Regions from separate parts of the Streptomonospora sediminis genome, predicted to be linked through region 2. Evidence: riboswitches for the same ligand, from Rfam matches in the RefSeq annotation. Region 2 holds a riboswitch; the other holds the start of a gene.
The links. Region 2 has a riboswitch for thiamine pyrophosphate ahead of thiO (glycine oxidase ThiO). Riboswitches for the same ligand answer to the same signal wherever they lie in the genome.
Positions count from the first base shown of each region.

Region 1: linked by a shared signal. The riboswitch ahead of ACYVD5_RS17585 (ECF transporter S component) and the one ahead of thiO (glycine oxidase ThiO) in region 2 are both predicted to bind thiamine pyrophosphate.

Region 1 covers NZ_BAAGYZ010000087.1:11,435-22,688, forward strand. Annotated here, with positions in the region: gene ACYVD5_RS17570 (alpha-1,4-glucan--maltose-1-phosphate maltosyltransferase) at 1-1,796, opposite strand, end outside; gene glgP (alpha-glucan family phosphorylase) at 2,384-5,062, shown strand; gene ACYVD5_RS17580 (methyltransferase domain-containing protein) at 5,815-6,591, shown strand; TPP riboswitch at 6,790-6,899, shown strand; gene ACYVD5_RS17585 (ECF transporter S component) at 7,053-7,625, shown strand; gene ACYVD5_RS17590 (ABC transporter ATP-binding protein) at 7,622-9,334, shown strand; gene ACYVD5_RS17595 (energy-coupling factor transporter transmembrane component T) at 9,552-10,277, shown strand; gene ACYVD5_RS17600 (enoyl-CoA hydratase/isomerase family protein) at 10,417-11,226, shown strand.
Region 2 covers NZ_BAAGYZ010000036.1:67,903-79,156, reverse strand. Annotated here, with positions in the region: gene ACYVD5_RS09350 (response regulator) at 1-79, opposite strand, end outside; gene pknB (Stk1 family PASTA domain-containing Ser/Thr kinase) at 118-2,091, opposite strand; gene ACYVD5_RS09340 (thiazole synthase) at 2,302-3,210, opposite strand; gene thiS (sulfur carrier protein ThiS) at 3,212-3,412, opposite strand; gene thiO (glycine oxidase ThiO) at 3,403-4,629, opposite strand; TPP riboswitch at 4,626-4,739, opposite strand; gene ACYVD5_RS09325 (Rv2175c family DNA-binding protein) at 4,944-5,321, shown strand; gene thiE (thiamine phosphate synthase) at 5,451-6,101, shown strand; gene ACYVD5_RS09315 (NAD(P)H-binding protein) at 6,179-7,078, opposite strand; gene ACYVD5_RS09310 (polyprenyl synthetase family protein) at 7,349-8,419, opposite strand; gene metF (methylenetetrahydrofolate reductase [NAD(P)H]) at 8,493-9,446, shown strand; gene ACYVD5_RS09300 (GNAT family N-acetyltransferase) at 9,364-9,903, opposite strand; gene bldD (transcriptional regulator BldD) at 10,678-11,172, opposite strand.

The sequences.
Region 1 (11,254 bases), on a different contig from region 2:
TGGTGCGGATCGAGGTTGGCGACGGCGAGGACGACGTCGTCGCGCCCCCCGGCGCCCGCGCCGGCCAGCCGTTTGGAGAAGCAGATCAGCTCCGGCCGGTCGGCATGGTGGAACCGCAGGTTGCGCAGTTCCTGCAGTGCAGGGTGCTCGCTCCTGAGCGAGTTCAGCCTGCGCAGTAGCGGTGCGATGGTTTTTCCATCGGATTCGGCGGCGACCCAGTCCCGGGGACGGTATTGGTATTTCTCCGAGTCCAGGTATTCTTCGCTGCCGGGCTTTACCGGGGTATTCTCGCAGAGCTCGTAACCGGAGTAGACGCCCCACGCCGGAGACATCAGGGCCGCGAGTACCGCGCGCACCTCGAATGCGGGCCTGCCCCCGTTCTGGAGGTAGGCCGGCAGGATGTCGGGGGTGTTGGTGAACAGGTTGGGACGCATATACGGCGCGGACTCGCCGCTGAGTTCGGTCAGGTACTCCTGCAGTTCCTCTTTGGAATTGCGCCAGGTGAAGTAGGTGTAGGACTGGTGGAACCCGGCACGGGCCAGCGCGGCCATCACCGCCGGGCGGGTGAAGGCTTCGGACAGGAAGAGCACGTCGGGGTCGGTCTCGGCGACCTCGCCCAGCAGCCGTTCCCAGAACGCCAGCGGCTTGGTGTGCGGGTTGTCCACCCGGAAGATGCGCACTCCGCGCGCCATCCAGAACCGTACGATCCGCAGTACTTCGGCGTAGATGCCCTCGGGGTCGTTGTCGAAGTTCAGGGGGTAGATGTCCTGGTACTTCTTGGGCGGGTTCTCGGCGTGGGCGATGGAGCCGTCGGCGCGGTGAGTGAACCACTCGGGGTGCTCGGTGACCCACGGGTGGTCCGGCGAGCACTGCAGCGCCAGGTCCAGCGCGATCTCCAGGCCGTGCTCGGCCGCTTCGCACACGAAGGAGTCGAAGTCGCCGAGGGTGCCCAGGTCGGGGTGGATCGCGTCGTGCCCGCCGTCGGCCGATCCGATGGCCCACACCGATCCGGGGTCGCCCGGGCCGGGGGTGAGGGTGTTGTTGGGCCCTTTGCGAAAGGAGTGGCCCACCGGGTGCACGGGCGGCAGGTAGACGACCTCGAAGCCCATGTCGGCGATTGCGGGCAGCCGCTTGGCGGCGGTGGCGAGGGTGCCCGAGCGCCAGGCGCCGTCGGCGCCGTCCATGGCCGCACCCTCTGAGCGGGGGAAGAACTCGTACCAGGAGCCCACCAGCGCGCGCCGGCGGTGCACGGCCAACGGGAAGCGTTTGGTCCGGGTGAGAAGGTCGCGCAGCGGTTCGGCGGTGAGTTGCGCGGTCACCTCGGGGGCGGTTGCGGCGGCCAGGCGGTCCTGGGGGGTGCGCGAACCGTCGCGCAGTAGGGCGGCGATGCGGGCCATCGCGGGTTGGCGGGGTACGCGCCGGGCCGCCCGCTCGAACAGGCGCGCGCCCTCTTCCAGCACGAGGTCGGTGTCCTGGCCGATCGGGATCTTGACGGCGGCTGCGTGCCGCCAGGTGGCCAGGGGGTCGCTCCAGGATTCGACGCTGAAGCTCCACCGGCCCGCACCGCCGACGGTGATGTCGGCTCCGTAGCGGTCGGTGCCGGGTGCGATCTCGCTCATGGGGGTGAACGAGTGCCTGCGGCCCTGCGGGTCGTAGAGGGCGACCCCGGCGCCGAGGGCGTCGTGGCCTTCGCGGATCACCGTCGCCCGGACGGGAAGGGTCTCGCCGGCGGCCGCTTTGGCGGTGCCGTAGTCCAGGACCGGCGAGACGTCGAGAATAGGAATGCGTCCAATCACAGGTACACCATCATTGTCGTCATGCCCGACGGTTGGCCGGGATTCGAGTGGATTGTCGGATTTAAACCGAATGGGCTGACCGCGGATGCTGCGCGGTGCGCCCCGGGCTGTGTTCGGGCAGGCCGAATAAACCGAAGAGCCGGTCGGGCTGCTCCGGTATTTCGGGTCGGTCCTGCTTCTCTGTCTATCGTCACGCCGGAACGCGGACTACGCCGACAACCCGGCGCGGGGATTTTTTGTGATTGTCCTCACGCTCTCTTGGGGTGCCGCTGAGCTGCAGGGATTCAATGCAGCGGGAGGTGCGGCAAACCGGTCATATGCCGCCGGTGCCGTTCGGTGTTTCCCAGGTGGCCGTGGTTTCGAGGGGACATATTCCGGAAACACAAGTCCGACAGCCGGCTTGCGGACGAAACTGTCCGGAATTTACCGAGTCATGGCAGTGGTTCGGGTTTGGTAAATCCGACTGCTGCAGCGGCGGCCGGTAACGCTGCCGGAACACGACCGGAACGCGGCGTTTTCCCGGGAACTTCCGCAAAACGGCGGTGGAGAGTCGCATGCAAGCGCCCGATTGACTAGCCTCACGCTGCGTGAAGGCGATTCGCAGGTTCACCGTCCGCACTGTCCTTCCCGACGAGCTCGCGCCATTGGAGCGGCTCGCGGCCAACCTCCGCTGGGCGTGGCACGCTCCGACACGCGAACTGTTCGCGGCCGTCGACCCCGAAGTGTGGGAATGCTGCGGCCACGACCCCTTCCGCATGCTCGGCGAGGTCGCCGCCGACCGCTTCGCCGAACTCGCCGGCGATCCCGGTTTCCTAGCGCGGCTGCACGCGGCCGACGCCGATCTCGCCGCCTACCTCGGCGACGACCGCTGGTACCAGCACCACGCCCGCGAACACCCCGCCCCCGCGGCCGTCGCCTACTTCTCGGCCGAGTACGGCCTGACCGCGGCGCTGCCCCAGTACTCCGGCGGCCTGGGCATCCTGGCCGGCGACCACCTCAAGAGCGCCAGCGACCTCGGCGCCCCGGTCATCGGAGTCGGCCTGCTCTACCAGCACGGCTACTTCAGCCAGGCGCTGTCGCCCGAGGGCTGGCAGCTTGAGGACTACCCCGACGTCGATCCCCGCGGCCTGCCGCTGGCCCAGTTGCGCGACAGCGCGGACGATCCCGTATGCGTCGGCCTCGACCTGCCCGGCGGGCGGCGGCTGAGCGCGCGCGTATGGGTCGCCCGGGCCGGACGCGTGCCGCTGCTGCTGCTCGACGCCGCCCACGAGGACAACCCCGCCGACCTGTGCGCGGTCACCGACCGCCTCTACGGGGGCGGCAAGGAGCACCGGCTGCGCCAGGAACTGCTGCTGGGAGTGGGCGGCATGCGCGCGGTGCGCGCCTACTGCCGGGTGTCCGGGCACCCCGAACCCGAGGTCTTCCACATGAACGAGGGCCACGCCGGCTTCCTCGGCGTCGAACGCGTGCGCGAGTACGTCAGCGGCGGGCTGTCCTTCCGCGAGGCCGTCGAGGCCACCCGGGCCGCCACCGTCTTCACCACGCATACCCCCGTATCGGCCGGAATCGACCGCTTTGCCCGCGACCTCGTCCACCGGCACTTCGCCGCCGGCGACTCCGTGGCGGCCGGCCTGGCCGCCGAGGACGTGCTGGCGCTGGGCGCCGAGGACTTCGCCGGCGGCGACCCCGCGGTGTTCAACATGGCCGTCATGGGCATGCGGCTGGCCCAGCGGGTCAACGGGGTCAGCAAACTGCACGGTGCGGTCAGCCGCGACATGTTCCGCGGCCTGTGGCCCGGTTTCGACACCGCCGAAGTCCCCATCACCGCCGTCACCAACGGGGTGCACGCGCGCACCTGGGTGGCCGAGGAAGCCCAGGAACTCGCCCGGCGCATGGTGCCCGACACCGGCGAGTTCACCAGCGCCGAAGGCTGGCGCAAACTCACCGGCGCGTCCGAGGACGAGCTCTGGCAGATGCGCCGCACCCTGCGCGAGCGCCTGGTCGCCGACGCCCGCGCGCGCCTGCGCGCCTCGTGGCGGCGGCGCGGCGCCAGCGGGGCCGAACTCGGCTGGATCGACGACGTGCTCGACCCCGAGGTACTCACCATCGGCTTTGCCCGCCGCGTGCCTTCCTACAAGCGGCTCACGCTGATGCTGCACGACCGCGGCCGGCTCGCGTCGCTGCTGCACGACCCCGACCGCCCGCTGCAGATCGTCGTCGCGGGCAAGGCCCACCCGGCCGACGAAGGCGGCAAGCGGCTCATCCAGGAGATCGTCCGCTTCGCCGACGACCCCCGGGTGCGGCGCAGGATCGTGTTCCTGCCCGACTACGACATGGCGCTGGCGCGCTCGCTGGTGCAGGGCTGCGACGTGTGGCTGAACAACCCGCTGCGCCCGCTTGAGGCGTGCGGCACCTCGGGCATGAAAGCCGCGCTCAACGGCGGCCTCAACCTCTCCGTGCGCGATGGCTGGTGGGAGGAGTGGCACGACGGCTCCAACGGCTGGGCCATCCCCACCGCCGACGGTGTCGACGACCCCGACCGGCGCGACGCCCTTGAGGCGGCGGCGCTGTACGAACTGGTCGAGCAGCAGGTTGCACCGCTGTTCTACGACTTCGACGACCGCGGCCTGCCCAAGCGCTGGCTGGAGATGGTCAAGCACACGCTGGTATCCCTGGGGCCCAAGGTGCTGGCCACGCGCATGTTCCGCGACTACGCCACCCGGCTCTACCAGGGCGCCGCCGACTCCTCGCGGATCCTGGCCGCCTCCGACATGCGCGGCGCACGCGAACTCGCCGCCTGGAAACAGCGGGTGCGGGCCGCCTGGCCGAGTGTGCGGGTCGAGCACATCGAGATGGCCGGCACCGACGGGCCGCCGCTGGTCGGCGGCGACCTCGGAGTGCGCGCGTCAGTGGCCCTGGGCGGGCTGTGCCCCGACGATGTGCGGGTCGAGGTCGCCCTGGGCCGGGTGTCGGACTCCGAGGCGCTGGTCGACCCGGCGCTGGCCGAGCTCGCGGCCGAAGACCCCCCGGCCTGCGGCACCGCCGGCACGGCGGCGCAGGGCCGCGCATCGGCCGAGAGCCCACCGCGGAAAGGCTCCGGTGTGGTGCGCTACAGCGGGGCCGTGCCGCTGGCCCGCGCCGGAAACTGCGGGTTCACGGTGCGGGTACTGCCGAGCCACCCGCTGCTGAGCGAACCCGCCGAGATGGGCCTGGTAGCGGTGCCCGACCTGCCCGAGAGCCCCGACGACGGGATGGTGCTGCGCTGAGGGGCGGTTGCGCCGCACCGGCGCGGGGTGGGCCGGGCCGATGCGGGGGTCCGCTCGGCGGCCTTGTCCGCGGTCGGCCGAGGGGTGGTCTGAACGTGAAATGCGGCAGCGACTGCCGCGGAGGGTTGAGGCCGACTGCCGGCGGTACTGCGAGCGGGCAGTAGCGGCCCTAACGGGGCGGCACCGGTCCGCTGTGCGGCCTTGCAGTCGGCCGGGTGCCGGGCGGCCTGCAAGGAAAAGCGGCGCCGGGGGCAGCGCGGGCTCCGGCGGGCGACCACCGGTGCCGTGCACGGGTGGTCGAAGCCGCAACGGGGCGGCGGTGGGGCGGCGTTGCGGCTGACCGCGCTACCTGTTTCATCCCACCCGAATCAGAACGCAAACCGGGCATCTCAGAAGCAATACGTCACTTATGGACTGCCCAGCATGATGATCATGCAGAGATGACCAAATATCAAAGCTGAGACGGGCATTTCTGCATGATCATCGCTAACTTGAGCCCCGGAACCCGATATAGCGGACACGTGCCCGCCCACCCGGGCCGCCACCGCCCTCGGTGCCGCTTTTCCCCAGACCAACCTGTCACCCGGCAGACCACAAGGCCGCACAGCCGGCCGTTGCCGCCGGGCGCCGCCGGGAAAACCGCTGGCGCATTCGGAGCCGCACTGGCAGCCTCCGCCCGCGGGGTCCCCAGGGCCGGGAGTTGCCGGCCCGGGCGGAGCGGGCAGTGCAGCGCGGAAAGGCGGATCGGACGCATGGGCGGCAACATCGGCGGCGGCGACTTCGAGGCTCTGGTGGCCGAAGCCGCCGCTGCCCCGGTAGAGGGCTGGGATTTCTCCTGGCTGGAGGGACGCGCGAGCGAGGAGCGGCCTTCGTGGGGCTATGCCCGGTCCATGGCCGAGCGGATGGCCGGCGCCCGTGCCGCTCTGGACATCGAGACCGGCGGCGGCGAGGTCCTCGCCGAGGTGCCCGAGTTGCCGGTGCTGACCGTTGCCACGGAGTCCTGGCCGCCCAACGCCGCCCGCGCCGCCGCGCGCCTGCACCCGCGCGGCGCGGCCGTGGTCGCCACAGCGGGCGAGCCGCCGCTGCCGTTCACCGATGGGGTCTTCGACCTGGTGGTGAGCCGGCACCCGGTCGAGACCCACTGGTCGGAGATCGCCCGTGTGCTGCGTCCCGGCGGCGACTACTTCGCGCAGCACGTGGGCCCGGCGAGCCTCTTCGAGTTGGTGGAGCACTTCCTCGGCCCGCAACCGCCCGCGGTCCGCAACCGCCGCCACCCCGACGCCGCGGCGTCCGCCGCGCAGGAGGCCGGGCTGGAAGTCCGCGACCTGCGGATGGAGACGCTGCGTGCGGAGTTCCACGACATCGGCGCGGTGGTGTACTTCCTGCGCAAGGTGATCTGGATCGTCCCGGGGTTCACGGTCGAGCGCTACCGCGGCGCCTTGCGGAAACTGCACGACCGCATCCGGGCCGAAGGTTCCTTCACCGCCCACTCGACCCGTTTCCTCATCGAGGCACGCAACCGCGGCTGAGGCGGCCGGTCGTGCGAGGCGGCCGGCCCGGTGCGGCGGCGGGGCTCGGGGGAGTGCCGGCAGTGTCGGCGGAGCCGGTCGCCGGGTCGCCGGTTAGCGGGGCGCACCGCCCGCCTGGCCGATGCAGGCTAACCCCGTTGACCTGCAGCGAAGGGTGCCGCCTTGACCTTTGGTATGCCGAAGTCCCCATAATGGAGGCAAAACCGACAGGGGAGCGCTTTGGCGCTGAGAGTGCGGTTGCAAAACCGCAGACCCTCACACCACCTGATCTGGGTAATGCCAGCGCAGGAAGTCGTGAAGTGAACCCGTCAGCCGACCCGGCGACCGCGCGGTCCGATCCGCGCTGCACCCGGGCCCGGTTGGCGCTCTTGGGCTGGGGCCCCCTCGCACTGCGAAGGGACGACCCATTGACCGGGCAAGTACCGACCACCGGCACGGGCAACAACGCATTCTCCCAACGGCTGCGGCGCGCCCTCCCGGCGTACCGCACCGTCGACATCGTCGTCCCGGCCGTCCTGGGCGTGGCCGTGGGCGTGATCTTCTGGGCCTGGAACCTGCTGTGGGAGGTGACCGCCCCGCTGTTCGCCTTCTTCCCGCCCGCCCAAGCCGCCATCTACGGCATGTGGCTGCTGCCCGGAGTCCTCGGCGGCCTGATCGTCCGCAAACCCGGCGCGGCGGTGCTGACCTCGACGGCCGCGGCGTTCGTCTCCATGGTCCTGGGGACACCGTGGGGCGTCGGCGTCATCGTCGCCGGATTCCTGCAAGGGCTGCTGCCCGAACTCGTCTTTGCCGCCGGCCGCTACCGCCGCTGGGGCATGCCCACCGCGATGCTCGCCGCCGCCGCGGCCGGAATCGCCCCGGCCATCTGGGACAACGTCCGCTACTACCCGACCTGGCCGCTGTCCTTCCAGGTCGCCTTCGGTGTACTCGTCGTTGTCAGCGCCGCCGTCATCGGCGGTGCGGGCGCCCGGCTGCTGACCTCCGCGCTGGCCCGCGCCGGCGCGCTTTCGGCCTTCCCATCGGCACGCGGATGAACGCTGCCGGCGGTGGCGGGGCGCGGGTGGAGCTGGCCGGCTGGGGCTGGCGCCATTCCGGCCGCGCCGACTGGGCGCTGCGCGGTGTCGACCTTGCCGTCGAACCCGGCGAGCGCGTGCTGCTGCTGGGCGCGTCAGGGGCCGGCAAGAGCACGCTGCTGCACGCCCTGGCCGGGCTGACCGGCGCCGCCGGCGCCGTCTCGGGCGACGAGGAAGGGCGGCTGCGCATCGACGGCGCGCCCGCCGCCGCCCGGCGCGGCGCGGTCGCGCTGGTGAGCCAGGACCCCGAGACCCAACTGGTCATGGCCCGCGCCGGCGACGACGCCGCATTCGGCCCGGAGAACCTCGGCCTCGACCGCGCGGAGATCTGGGCGCGGGTTCGCGCCGCCCTGGACGAGGTCGGCTTCGGTTACGGGCCCGACCGGCCCACCGCAGCCCTGTCCGGCGGGGAGAAACAGCGGCTGGTGCTGGCCGGCGCGCTGGCGATGCGGCCCGGCCTGCTGCTGCTCGACGAGCCCACCGCCAACCTCGACCACGCCGGCGCCGCCCGCGTGCGGCGCGTGCTGGAGGCCCTGCTGCGCAGGAGCGAAGCGACGATGGTGCTCGTGGAGCACCGCGTCGCCGAGGTCGTCGGCGGCACCGCCATGGGCGGAGCGGCGGCGGGCGTGGCCGACCTGGTCGACCGGGTGGTCGTGGTCGAACCCGGGGGCGGAGTTGTCGCCGACGGCGCGCCCGCCGCCGTCTTCGCCGACCACGGCCGGCGCCTCGCCGAGCAGGGCGTGTGGGTTCCGGGCAGGGAGCCGCGGCCGCAGGTGCGCGCGGGCACCCCCGGGCCGGCCGTGATCGAGGCCGCGGACTGCACGGCCCGCGCCCCCGGCGACGGCGGATTGCTGGGGACCTCCGGCGCCACGGTGCTGCATGGCGCCGACGCGGCGGTGCGTGAAGGCTGCTCGACCGTGCTGACCGGGCCCAACGGGGCGGGCAAATCCACGCTGCTGGGGCTGCTCGCCGGACTGGCCGCACCCGACACCGGCACGGTTTTGCCGCGCGGCCGCCTGCGCAAGGCCGGTACCCGCCCGCTGGCGAAGTGGCGGGCCCGGCTCCTCGCGCGCCACGTGGGAACGGTGTTCCAGCACGCGGAGGACCAGTTCGTCACCGGAAGCGTCCGCGACGAGTTGGCTTTCGCGCCGCGCCGGGCCGGGCTGGGGCGGCCCGAGACACAGCGGCGGGTGGACGGGTTGCTGGACCGCCTGCGGCTGGCCCCACTCGCCGATGTGCATCCCTTCACCCTCTCCGGCGGCGAAAAGCGGCGGCTGTCGGTGGCCACCGCACTGAGCTCCGGCGCTGCACACAGCCCCGACGTGCTCCTGCTGGACGAGCCGACGTTCGGCCAGGACACCCGTACGTGGCGGGAACTGGTGGAGTTGCTGGCCGAACTGCGCGCCCAGGGCCGCGCCATCGTCACCGCCACCCACGACACGGCACTGCTGCGCTGCTTCGCCGATACCGAGATCCCGCTGCTCGCCGGCCGCACCGGCCGCCCGCAGCCGCCGCCCGGCCGGGCAGCGCCGGGCGCCGCATCCCTGCCCCATGGCCCCGCTGGCGTGGGCGCGGGTGCGCACGGGCAGCGGGACGGCGGCGCCGGTGGCGAACCGCGGGAGCCCGCGGAACCGGAGCCGGGGAAAGGAGATGCGGATGAGCGCCGCTGAGCCTGCGCGCGAGGGTCCGACCGCGGGGCCCCGGCCGCAGGGCTCCGGCCGTCCGCGTGCCGCGGTCGCCGCCGGCCCTGCCGCGCGGACTCCCGAACGGGAACCCCCCGAGGCGCAGGCACCCCGGGAACACGGGGAGCCGGGGGAGCGGGGGGAACCGCGGCCTCCCGCGGAACCGGGCGCACCGCGGGACGCGCACTCCGCCGACGCCGCCGGCGTGCCGCCGCGGGCCTGGCTGGCGCGGGCCGATCCCGCGGGCAAGCTGCTTGCCGCCCTGCTCGTCGCCGCCGGGCTGATCCCGGTCGTGGACCCGGTGACCGCGGCGGTGGTGCTGGCGGCCGGGCTGGCGCTGCTTCCGTTCTCGGGGCCGGGCCCGGCCCGGCTGGCGGCGGTGTGCGCCCCGCTGCTGGTCATGGGCGCATCGATCGGCCTGGTCAACCTGGTCTTCGGCGAGGACGGGCCGATGGCCGCGGCCGGGGCGGCGGTGCGGCTCCTGGCGATCGCGCTGCCCAGCGTGCTCGCGGCGATCACCAGCGATCCCACCGACATGGCCGATTCGCTGGTCCAGCGGCTGCGCGTGCCCGAGCGCCCGGCCATCGCGGTGCTGGCCGCGCTGCGGCTGGTGCCGCTGCTGCTGGAGCAGTGGCGCACCCTGGGCCGGGCGCGCCGCGCCCGCGGACTGGATTCCGGCGGCAACCCGCTGCGCGCGGTCGCCATCTTCGCCGGAAAGGCGTTTGCGCTCCTGGTGCGGGCGATACGGACGGGAACGCTGCTGGCGATGGCCATGGACGCCCGCGGTTTCGCCGGCGGCCCGCGCAGCCACGCCCGGCTCAGCCGCTGGCGGCGTGCGGACACCCTGCTCATCACCGGTACCGCAGCCGTACTGGCCATCGCCCACGCCGTTTCGGCGGCGGCGGGCACCTGGACGCCGCTGACCTTCTGACGCCGCCCGCCCGCCCGCACGTGCCGGCCGGCCGCCGGCAGGGGCGGGCAGGGGTGGAGACCACGCAGCGCGGGCAGTGGTAGGTATTGGAACGTGGGGCGGCGGAAGACGCGGCCGACGATGTGGCGGAGGGTGCCGGGTGGCGAGTTTCGATGGGACCGCGGGCGAGGTCGTCCGGGTAGAGCGTGATCCAAAGAACCCGGCGGTCGCCGTGATCCGGCTGGACCGGCCGAAGATGAACGCGCTCGACGCGCAGATGCAGCGCGAACTCGCGGTCGCGGCCGAGCAGGTTGCCACCGATGGCGAGGTGTGCGCCGTCGTCATCTACGGCGGCGAGCGGGTTTTCGCCGCTGGCGCGGACGTAAAAGAGATGGCCGAAATGGGCTATACCGACATGGCAGCCCACTCCCGGATCCTGCAGGGCTCGCTGACCGCGGTGGCGCGTATCCCCAAGCCGGTCATTGCCGCCGTCACCGGTTTCGCACTGGGCGGCGGGTGCGAGCTGGCGCTGTGTGCCGACTTCCGGGTGGCCGCCGAGGACGCCCGGCTGGGCCAGCCCGAGATCAGGCTCGGCGTCATCCCCGGTGCCGGCGGCACCCAGCGCCTGCCCCGGCTGATCGGTCCGGCCCGGGCCAAGGACCTGATCTTCACCGGGCGCCACGTGGGCGCCGACGAAGCGCTCGCCATGGGCCTGGTCGACTCGGTCGTCCCGGCCGCCGAGGTCTACGGCCACGCGGCGGCGATGGCGGCGAGCTACGCCAACGGGCCCGCGGTGGCGCTGGCAGCGGCCAAGGAGGCCATCGACGGCGGGTTGGAGACCGACATCGCCACCGGGCTGGAGATCGAGCGGCTGCAGTTCTCCGGCCTGTTCGCCACCGAGGACCAGAAGGCGGGGATGCGCAGCTTCGTCGAGGAAGGGCCCGGCAAGGCCCGCTTTTCCGGCCGTTAAGCTCTGCCGCGCCCGCCCGCCCGCTCCG
Region 2 (11,254 bases):
CGACGACCATCACCCGGACGGGCCGCTCACCCGCCGCATGGCGGGCGCCGACCGCGCCGGGATCGGACTCTGCTGCCATGGGGCGACTCTAGCGAACGCGGCTGCGGCGCAGGCGGGTCAGTCGTCACCGCCGTTGCCGTTGCCGTTCCCATTGCCCCCGTTGCCATTGCCGTTGCCGCCTCCGCCCGCGAACGGGCTGGCGATCAGCTTGATCTCGGTGCCCTCGGTGGCCGGGCCCTTCGGGTCGTAGCTCGCGACGCGATCGCCGCCGAAGACGCGGGTGACGGTCACCTTGAAGCCCAGCTCCTCCAGCTTCTTCCTGGCGTCCTTGACCTTCCACCCGGTGACATCGGGAATCTCGATCTTCTCGGGCCCGGACGAGACCGTGATCGTGACACTGTCGCCCGAGCTGACGGTGCCGCCCGCCTGAGGGGTCTGCGAGACGACCTCGCCCTTGGGCACGTCGTCGCTGGGCTGCTGGGTGATGGAGACCTGCAGACCGGCCTCCTGGAGGGCGGCGCGCGCCTCCTGCTCCTGCCGGCCCACGACATCGGGAATCTCGAATCCGGAACTGACGGTCAGCGTGACCGGTGCCTCGCGATCGGCGTCGGCGCCCGGCTCGGGGTCGGTGCTGATGACCGTGCCGGCCGGGTGGTCCTGGGAGTCGGTCTCCTCCTCGACGATCTCGCCGAAGCCGTCGTCCTCAAGCGAAGAGCGGGCGTCCGCGGAACTCTGGCCCACCAGATCCGGCATTTCGACCGTCTGCGGCCCCTTGGACAGGTAAACGGTGACCGTGTCCTCGGGCAGGATGCGCTCGTCGACACCCGGCTCGACCTTGGCGACGGACCCGGGCTCCTCCTCGGAGTAGACGCGCTTGTCGTCGATGGTCATGCGTACCGGGACCTCGCCCAACTCCGCGCGGGCCTCCTGGTCGTCCATGCCGACGACATCGGGCACGGGCTCGTAGCGGCCGACGAGGAACCACCAGCCGAACACCAGCAGCACCACCGCGAGCACGCCGGCGATCAGCATCATCGGATAGTTGCGCCGGTCCGGGCGCAGCAGGCCGCGGATACCGCCGCCACCGCCCCTGCCGGCGTAGTCGTCCGGTCCGGCATCGGCCAGGCCGCCGGTCTCGACCACCAGGGTCTGGTTGCCGGCGCCGCCACCCGCCCCGGCGCTGCCGGCACCGCCGGTGGCCGGAAGCGCCGCGGCGGGCGGGGCCGCGTTGCCGGCGCCGGAAAGCGCCGAACCGGTGCTCAGCACCAGCGTGAGGAACTGCCCGGCGTCGCCGGGCCGGTAGCCGGGGTCGCGCTCGGTGGCGCGGGTGACCAGGGCGTCGATCTGCGGCGGCAGGCCCCCAACGACCCGGGAGGGCCGGGGCACGTCCTCGTTGACGTGCTGGTAGGCGATCGAGATGGGGGTGTCGCCGGTGTGCGGCTGGGACCCGGTCAGCAACTCGTAGAGCATGATGCCGGCCGCGTAGACATCGGTGCGCGCATCGGCGGCGCCGCGTTCGATCTGCTCGGGGGCCAGGTAGGCGGCGGTGCCCATGACCGCGCCGGTCTTCGTGGCGCCCTGCTGGGCGGATTCGACCACCCGCGCCAAACCGAAGTCGGCGACCTTGACGCGGCCGTCCTCGGTCAGCAGCACGTTCTCGGGTTTGACGTCGCGGTGGACCAGCCCGGCCTGGTGCGCGGCACCCAGCGCCGCCAGCACCGGCGCGATGGTGTCGAGCGCGTCGGTGGGCGACAGGTGCCCGCGCGCGTTGAGCATGTCGCGCAGCGTCCGCCCGGGCACGTACTCCATGGCCAGGTAGACGTGCCCTTGGTCGGTGCCCTGGTCGTAGACTTGGACCACGTTGGGGTGCGAGAGCTTGGCCACCGAATGCGCTTCGTTGATGAAACGCTGCACGAAGGAGGGGTCGGTGGCCAGCGAGGAGTGCATCACCTTGCAGGCCAGCCGCCGGTCCAACCGCAGGTCGTGGGCCACGTAGACAGTGGCCATGCCGCCGCTGGCCACCCGTGCCTGGACGTGGTAGCGCTGATCGAGTGTCGTGCCCACCAGAGGGTCGGCAGTCGTCATGTCCACAGGGCGAGTGTAGAGCGTCAGCGGCGGGCGGTTGCCGGGCGCGGCGCCTTGAGGGCGGTGCCGACCGGTTCGGACCGCCCCGGACCGCGGCGCCGCCGGAACCGGCGGTGGCATCGCTCACCCGTACCGGAAAACCTGCACCGGTGGCCCGGCCTCCCGGACACGGTACCGCCGGACCACCGGTGCGCGGCGCAGGTGCCGCTGCGGTTTTCAGTCAACGGCGGGCGAGGACGCCTGGGCGTAGCGCCGCACCGGGATGCGGCCCGCGCGGCGGGCGGCGCGGCCGGCGGAGACCGCGTCGCGCATGGCGCCCGCCATCAGCACCGGGTCGGCGGCGCGGGTGACCGCCGTGGCCAGCATTACCGCGTCGCAGCCCAGCTCCATGGCCAGCGCCGCCTCGCTGGCGGTGCCGATCCCGGCGTCGATGACCACCGGTACCTCCGCCTGCTCGACGATCAGTTCGATGTTGTGCGGGTTGCGGATGCCCAGCCCCGAGCCGATGGGGGCGCCCAGCGGCATCACGGCGGCGCAGCCGGCCTGCTCCAGGCGGCGCGCCAGGACGGGGTCGTCGTTGGTGTAGGGCAGGACGGTGAAACCGTCGTCGACCAGCCGTTCGGCGGCGTCGAGCAGTTCGACCGGGTCGGGCAGCAGGGTGCGGTCGTCGGCGACGACCTCCAGCTTGATCCAGTCGGTTTCGAGGGCTTCGCGGGCCAGCCGCGCGGTCCGCAGCGCGTCGCCCGCGGTGAAGCAGCCGGCGGTGTTGGGCAGCGGCCGGATGCCGTTGCGGCGCAGCACGTCCCACACCGAGCCGTCGGCTCCGGGGGAGACGCGGCGCAGCGCGACCGTGGTCAGTTCGGTGCCCGAGGCGATGAGCGCGTCCTCCAGCACCCGCAGCGACGGCGCGCCGCCGGTGCCGGTGATCAGCCGGGAGGAGAAGGCGCGGCCGGCGATGACGAAGGGGTCGGCTGCGGCCGCCGCCTCGGGCGGCCGGGCCGTGCCCGGGTCCGTGCCCGCGGCCGGTTGCAATCCGGCGGGCGGGGCGCCTGCACCGGCGCCGCCGGAGTCCGCCGGGTCAGGGGAGGAAGGGGCAGCCGAAGACGGGGAATGGGTGTAGGTCATGTCAGCCTCCTTGGACCGCGGTGAGCACGTCGATGCGGTCGGCCTCGCCGACCTCGGTGGTGCCCCATCCGGCTTTGGGCACCACTTCGTCGTTCAGTGCGACGGCCACGCCGCTGGGCGCCTGCGTGAGCGTGCGCACCACCTCCTCGACCGTGGTCTGCGGTGGAATTTCGCGGCGCTCGCCGTTGACGATCACATCCACTGGTCCTGCTCGCCTCCCTCGGTGGTGCCGCCGCCCGCGCCGGCGGGGTCGCGGTCCGCTGTGCGGGTGGCGGCGAAACGGCGCGCGTAGTCGGGCAGCGCGCCGGTGGTCAGTGCCTCGGCCATTGCGTCGCCGGTGGCCGGCGTGAGCAGCACCCCGTGCCGGAAGTGCCCGGCGGCCAGGTGCAGGCCCGGTACCGCGGTGGGGCCCAGCAGCGGCTCGTTGTCCGGCGAGCCGGGGCGCAGGCCCACGCAGGTCTCGGTGATCTCCAGTTCGCTGACACCGGGCACCAGTTCGTGGGCGTCGCGCAGCACCTGCCAGAGCCCGCCCGCGGTCAGCCGGGTGTCGAAACCCTGCTCCTCCTGGGTTGCGCCGACCACGATCTCGCCGCTGCGGCGCGGGACCAGATAGACCGCGGAGCCCCGGACCAGCCCGCGTACGGTGCGGGTCACGATGGGCGGCTCGCCGGCGGGCATGTGCAGGCGCAGCAGTTGGCCTTTGACCGGGCGCAGCGGCGGCACCGCGCCTGCGGGAACCCCCTCGATGCCGGGGTTGGCCGCTCCCGCCGCGAGCACGACCTGATCGGCGGTGATGCGGCCGCCGGAGTCGAGTTCGACGCCGCGGGCGCGGCCGCCTTCGACGATGAGCCGGCACGCCCGATCGCGGACCCCCACGGCGCCGCGGCGCTCGGCTGCGGCGCGCAGCGCCCTCAGCAGCGAGCGGGGGTCGATGGAGTGGTCGCCGGCGGCGAGGTAGCCGCCGCGCACCGACGGCGCCAGCATGGGCTCCAGCCGGCGGCATTCGCGGCTGGTGAGCCGCTCGGTGGCCAGGCCCAGCCGGGTGCGGAGCTCGCTGAGGTGGCCCAGGCGCGCCAGGTCGTCGGTGTCGAAGGCGACTTGCAGGGTGCCCTCGGCTCGGTAGCCCGCCGAGGTGCCGCTGTCGGCTTCAAGCTCGGCGACGAACCCGGGATAGCGGTCGCGGGAGACGGCGCCGAACCGCATCAGCGGCTCCTCGCCGAACGAGGCCTCGGTGGCGGGCGTGAGCATGCCCGCGGCGACCGCGGAGGCCGAACCGTCGAGCCGGTCGGCCACCACGGTGACGCCCAACCCGGCGCGAGCCGCCCGCCAGGCGGTGACCAGGCCGATGAGCCCGCCGCCGACGACGGCCACGTCGGCGGCCGAGGGGGTGGAGGAGTTCGGGAATGTCGCTGCGCACACGGCCCTGCTGCCACTTCCTTCGCCGGTATGACCCGGATCAGGTTCATGCGGTCGGAGACTGCCAGTCTCCCTCTCAGCCGGGTCCCGACCCGGCTCCCGCGGGTGTATCTCGTCCGCTACCAGTCTAGTCGGCTGCCGGGCCGCCGCCGCGGGGCGGGCGCCCCGAACCTCCGCCCGGCCGGCGCGGGTGTTGCCCGGCACCCGCCGAGCCGGTGCCGACCCGCTCGGTCCGCCGTATGGCAGCAGGCGGCGCGGCCCTTGGGCGCTACGCCCTGAGCGATACCGCGCGGCATGGGCGTTTGGCATGGCGCCGGATGTGGCACATTGGCAGCGTGAATGAGAACGACCGCGACACCGACACCCTGGTCGGCGAGTGGATGACGCTGAAAGAAGCCGCGCGGGAACTGAACGTCAGCCCCAACCGGATCAAGCAGTTCATCACCGACCACAAGCTGCTGGGCGTCCGGCGCAACGGCGAACTATGCGTCCCGGCCGCATTCATCACCGGCGGTGACACCGTAAAGGGCCTGTCCGGAACCCTTACCGTGCTGGCCGACTCCGGGTTCAGCACCGACGAGGCCCTGCAGTGGTTGTTCACCCCCGACGACACGCTCCCGGGATCACCCATCCAGGCCCTGATCGAAAACCGCGGCACCGAGGTCCGGCGCCGTGCTCAGGCCATGGCCTTCTGAGTCGTCCGGGGGGCTCCGGGCCGCCGGCTTCGCCCGGCGCCCTCCGGCGGCGGGCCAACCGCCGCCACCGCGGCGGCGCAGTGCGCCACCGGGCGCGATCCGCCCCGGATCCATGGCTAACCTGGCCGCGTGAACACGAATCTGCGAGACCGCCTGGATTCCGCGCGCCTGTACCTGTGCACCGACGCCCGCACCGCCCAGGGCGACCTGGCCGGGTTCCTCGACTCCGCGCTCTCGGGCGGCGTCGACATCGTCCAGTTGCGCGACAAGTCGCTGGAAGCCCGCCAAGAGCTTGCAGCGCTGGAGACCGTGCGCGCCGCCTGCGACCGCCACGGCGCCCTGATGTCGGTCAACGACCGCGCCGACATCGCCCTTGCCGCGGGAGCCGACGTGCTGCACCTGGGCCAGGACGACCTGCCGGTGGCCCACGCGCGCGCCGTCATCGGCCCCGGCCCGCTGATCGGGCGCTCCAACAACGACGCCGCCATGGCGGCGGCCTCCGCCGAACAGGAGGGCGTCGACTACTTCTGCGTCGGGCCCACCTGGACCACCCCCACCAAACCGGGCCGCCCGGCCGCCGGACTGGAGCTGCTCGAGCGCACCGCCGCACTGCAGACCCGGCGCCCCTGGTTCGCCATCGGCGGCATCGGCCTGGACAACCTCGACCGGGTCATCGAGGCCGGCGCCAAGCGCGTGGTCGTCGTGCGCGCCATCACCGGTGCCCGCGACCCCCGCGCCGCGGCCGAGCGGTTCCAAGCCAGGCTCGCCGCAGCCGGCTGAGCCCGCCGGAGCCGCCGCCGGTGCGGACCCGGCCCGGCGCCGCCCGCCGCAAGCGGCCGCCTGCACCGGCGCGCCGGTCACACCGGTGCGTGGTGCAGCGCGCTGGGGCGGGTGCGCAGGTAACCCTCGATGGACTGGGCGGGCCGCCCGGTGAGTTCGCCCACGGCGGGCGAGACCACGTCCAGCTCGCCAGCTGCGATCGCGGCGCAGGCGGCCGGATCGGCGCCCGGCTGTGCCGCGGCGAACCGGCCCCGGTGCGGCGGCCGGACCGCCGACCAGGCCGCCGACTCCTGCCAGGTCTCGGGCACATAGGCGATGGTGCGCCCGGTCAGCGCGGAGAGCTTGCGCGCGGTCTCGCCCAGGGTGACCGCTTCGGGGCCGGTCACGTCGTAGGTGCGGCCCTCGTGCTCGCGGCCGCCGGTGAGCACGGCCGCGGCGGCCTCGGCCACATCCTCGCGCGAGACCCACGCCAGGCGGCCCTGGCCGGCCGGGCCGCGGATGAGGCCGTCGGAGTCGACCCAGCCGGGCAGCAGGTCCAGGTACAGGCTGGGCCGCAGGAAGGTGTGGGCCACACCTGCGGCGCGGATGTGGGCCTCGGTGTAGAAGTGGTCGCGGACCGCGGTGTAGACGGCGGCGGGCCCGGCGGAAAGGAACGACACGTAGACGATGCGGGTGACCCCCGCCGCCAGGGCCGCGTCGGCGGCGCCGAAGTGCTGCTCCACGCGGCGGTCCGACTCCGGAGCCGGGATCAGCAGCAGGGTGTCGACGCCCCGGACCGCGCGCTCGAAGGCGGCGGTGTCCTCGTAGGCGGCCATGGCGGCGCCGGCGCCGGGAAGGTCGGGGGCGCGGTTGATGTCGCGGACGATGAGGCGCTGGGCCAGGCCGAGCCGGGCCAGCCGTTCAGCGACCCGCCTGCCGAGGGCCCCGGTGGCGCCCGTGATGCCGATGGTGTGCGTTGGTGTCGGTTCGTCGCCCATGGCGGTATTTTCCGGCAGCGCCGCCGCCGGGTCACCGACCGCGGGCCGACCGGGTCGGCAACCGCGCCGCTGCAGGCGTTCGCGCGGTCGTCAGCGCGTCGCGAGCCTCCGGCGCAACCCGGCACCGGGCATGCGGGACCTTACATCGGCACCGGGCCGCACAGGCCGGCGGGCCGGCGGGCCGGTAAGGCGGCAGGTCGCAGGGCAGGTCACCGTGCTGGGCGGCGCCGGCAACCGCCGCCCGGCACGGTCCGCGGCTCCGGCCGGCCGTCAGTGCTTGCGCGCGGTGGCCGCGACGATCAGGTCGGCCAGCGGCGAGCGGGCCGAGTCGTCGAGCAGGTCGGTCTCCAGCGCCGCCGTGGCCTGGGCGACGTAGTCGTCGATGCGGCGCTCGCAGGCTGCCAGCGCGCCGCAGTCCTCGGCCGCGCCGCGCATCCACTCCACGGTCTCGGTGGAGAGGCCGGGGTCGCCGAGGTGGCCCAGGAACCGGGCGCGGTCGGCCCCGCGGGCACGCTCCAGGGTCTCGGCCACGATCAGGGTGCGTTTGCCCTCGCGCAGGTCGTCGCCTGCCGGCTTGCCGGTCTGCCCGGGGTCGCCGAAGACCCCCAGAATGTCGTCGCGCAGCTGGAAGGCCGCCCCGAGCGGGAGCCCGTAGGCCGTGTAGACGGGGCCGAGGTCGGCGTAGCGGCCCGCCAGCGCCGCGCCCAGGTGCAGCGGCCGCTCGATGGTGTACTTGGCCGCCTTGTAGTGCATGACGCGCAGTGTCGCCGCGACGTCGCCGTCTTCGCGCACCTGTTCCAGCATGTCCAGGTACTGCCCGGCCATAACCTCGGTGCGCATCGCGTTGAAGGGAGCGCGTCCGGCGGCCAGCGCGGCCAGGTCCAGGCCGCTGGACTGGTACAGGTCCTCGCTCCAGGTCAGGCACAGGTCGCCGATGAGGATCGCGGCGCCGCGGCCGAAGGAGTCGGCGGACCCGCTCCAGCCCGCGCGCTCGTGCAGCGCCTGCAGGCGCTTGTGGGTGGCCGGCAGCCCGCGGCGGGTGTCGCTGTTGTCGATCACGTCGTCGTGGATGAGCGCGCAGGCCTGCAGGAACTCCAGCGCGGCGGCGGCTGCGTGGATCCCGGGGATGTCGTCGCCTCCCGCGCCGCGCCAACCCCAGTAGCAGAAGGCGGGGCGCAGCCGTTTGCCGCCGGCGAGCATGGCTTCCAGCGCGTCGACGACCGGAGTCAGTTCGGCACCGACCTCCATCAGCTGGGTGCGGCGGGCCGCGATGAAACGGGCGATTTCGTCGTCGACGGCCGCGCGCACGAAGGCGACCGGAGAGGACGCGAAGGAGGTCATGGTCTGCAAGGTTATCGGCTAGCCGGTACCCGGCCACCCCACCCCGGAAGGGCCTTGGCCTAAGGTGGGAGACATGCTTGGGTCACCGACACGCGACGGGAGCGCGCCGACCGCAGCCTCGCGGCCGCGCGATATCCGCGAACTGCTCAAAGCCGGCGAACCGACATTCTCCTTCGAGTTCTTCCCACCGAAGACGGACGAAGGGCTGCGCAAACTCTGGCGGGTCATCCGCGAGATCGAGGCACTGCAGCCGTCGTTCGTCTCAGTCACCTACGGTGCCGGAGGCGGAACCCGCGATCTCACCGTCGAGATCACCGAGCAGATGGCAACCGACACGACGCTGCTCCCCGTCGCACACCTGACAGCCGTAAACCACTCCGTGCGCGAACTGCGCCACCTCATCGGCCGCTTTGCCGGCGTTGGGGTCAGCAACATCCTCGCTCTGCGCGGCGACCCTCCGGGAGACCCGCTGGGCGAGTGGGTCAAGCACCCCGAAGGGCTGGAATACGCCGACGAACTGGTCCGGCTCCTCAAGGAGACCGGCGACTTCAGTGTCGGCGTGGCGGCCTTCCCGTACAAGCACCCGCGTTCGCCCGACGTCGACTCCGATGTCGAGTACTTCGTGCGCAAGTGCCGCGCGGGGGCCGACTACGCCATCACCCAGATGTTCTTCGACCCCGAGGACTACCTGCGGCTGCGCGACCGCGTGGTCGCTGCGGGCGGCGAGGTGCCGATCATCCCCGAGATCATGCCGGTGGTGAAATACTCCACCATCGAGCGCTCCGAGCAGCTCTCGGGAGCACCTTTCCCGCGCCACCTCGCGGAGGAGTTCGACAAGGTCGCCGACGACCCCGAATCGGTGCGCAAGCTGGGCATCGAGCAGGCGCAGCGCATGTGCGAGCGGCTGCTGGATGAGGGTGCCCCCGGCATCCACTTCATTACGTTCAACCAGTCCACCGCCACCAGGGAGATCTACCAGCAGGTCGCCGCCGACCGCATGCCGGCAATGGCAGGGGCGCGGCCATGATCGCAAAGGGCTGGTGAGGGCTGCCGGGGAACGTGAACTCCGGTAGCACGTCAACGAATCCGCACGAAAGGTAGAGGCTCCGCGCGGCCGTAGGGCCGACCGGGGTCGACAGGACGGCGGTGCGCTCTCGGCGCACCGCCGTCAGTGCGTCCAGCAGGCCGCGGCCGATGCCCCGGCCCTGGTGGTCGGGCAGCACGTGCAGTTCGGCGACTTCGAAGGAGTCGGCGAACCAGCGCCGTTCGGCGCGGGGGTCGCGCTCGCGCAGCTCGGCCGAGACGACGTCGTGCCACCACTGCCCGCCGCTGCCGTGGAATCCGTAGCCGAACCCGATCGCGCTGCCGCCGCGTACGGCGGCGACCGAGCGGAACCGCGCGTTGCGGGCGTGCTCGCGCATGATGGATCGGCGCCCGGGGATCTGCTCGCCGGGCGGATCCATCGCCGCGGTATAGATTTCCATCAGGGCCGGCAGCGCGTGCAGGAACGCCGGGGCGGCGAGCTCCCGGAGCTCCCACGGTTCCCCCGCCCGGCGGGGTTCGTCGTCGGTGCGCACACGGCCACGGTAGACCACGGGCGTGCGGGGGCGGCGCTGTTGACGGCGGCGGCCGGGGTGCGCTTAACTGTTCTTGTTCGTACTGCTGTTCGATTCCGCTTGGTTTGTGCAGCTGTGCGTTCCACTCGCGCCCGCTTGCCGCGACTGCAATCCGGTGCGGGCGCGTGAGCGGCCGGGCGGGGGGAGGGGAAGCCTCTTGCCCGGCCGCGCCGTTTCCGCGGACCTGCGGGCGCCTGCGCCCTCGGCCCGCACCTGCGTACCTCCGTGAGTCCCTGCGCACCGAATCCGCGCGCGCCGCCCGCTCGGCCGCGCTCCAGCGCTCCCGCGGTGCCCCCGCACGCGACGAACGGCCGCGCCCCACTGCGGGAGCGCGGCCGTTCGCCGCGTGCGGGTGTTCGTAGGGGCCTGGGCCGGTGGTGCGGGTCTCGGCAACGGGGGGTGAGCCCGGGTGCCGGGCTCGCGGGGTCTCGGGCTCTTGGGTGGTCGGGGCTGGAGCCGCCGCGGGACGCGCCGGCGCGGTCGCGGCGGCGCCGGCAGCCCCGGGGCAGGGGGACATGGGCAATTGGCGCCGGCGGGCGCGCTGGTGCGCTGTGGGGGGCGCGCCGGGCCGGTGCCGACCGGGTCATCCGCCGGCCATCCGGTTGGCCGGTTGGTCCGTTGGGCGGTTGGGCGCTGTGCCGGTTAGAAGGCGTCGACGGCGCGGCGGGCCTCGGGGTCGAGGACGCCCCAGTTGATCAGCTCCTCGGTGAGGTCGCCGGGCGAGCGGTCGTAGATGACCGCCAGGGAGCGCAGGTCCTCCTGGCGGATGGACAGCACGCGCCCGTTGTAGTCGCCGCGCTGGCTCTGGATGGTGGCCACGTAGCGGGCGAGCGGGCCGGCTTTCTCCTGGGGGAGCTGCTGCATGCGCTCCAGGTCGATGACCAGCTTGGGTGTGGGGCCGAGCGGGGTCGGTGCCGCGCCGCCGGGCAGCAGCTCTGACATGGGCACGCCGTAGAAGTCCGCGAGCTCGGCGAGCTTCTGGACGGTAACGGCGCGGTCGCCGCGCTCGTAGGAGCCCACGACGACGGCTTTCCAGCGCCCGTGGGACTTCTCCTCGACCCCGTGCAGGGAGAGCCCCTGCTGGGTGCGGATGGCGCGCAGTCGCGCACCGAGGGACTTAGCGTATTCCGATGGCATCTTCTTCGTCGCTCCCCGGCCGTGAAGGTGGCTCGTCGGGCGGAGGGGCCCGGGAGGGCTCCTGCCGCAGGGCCCGAACTCA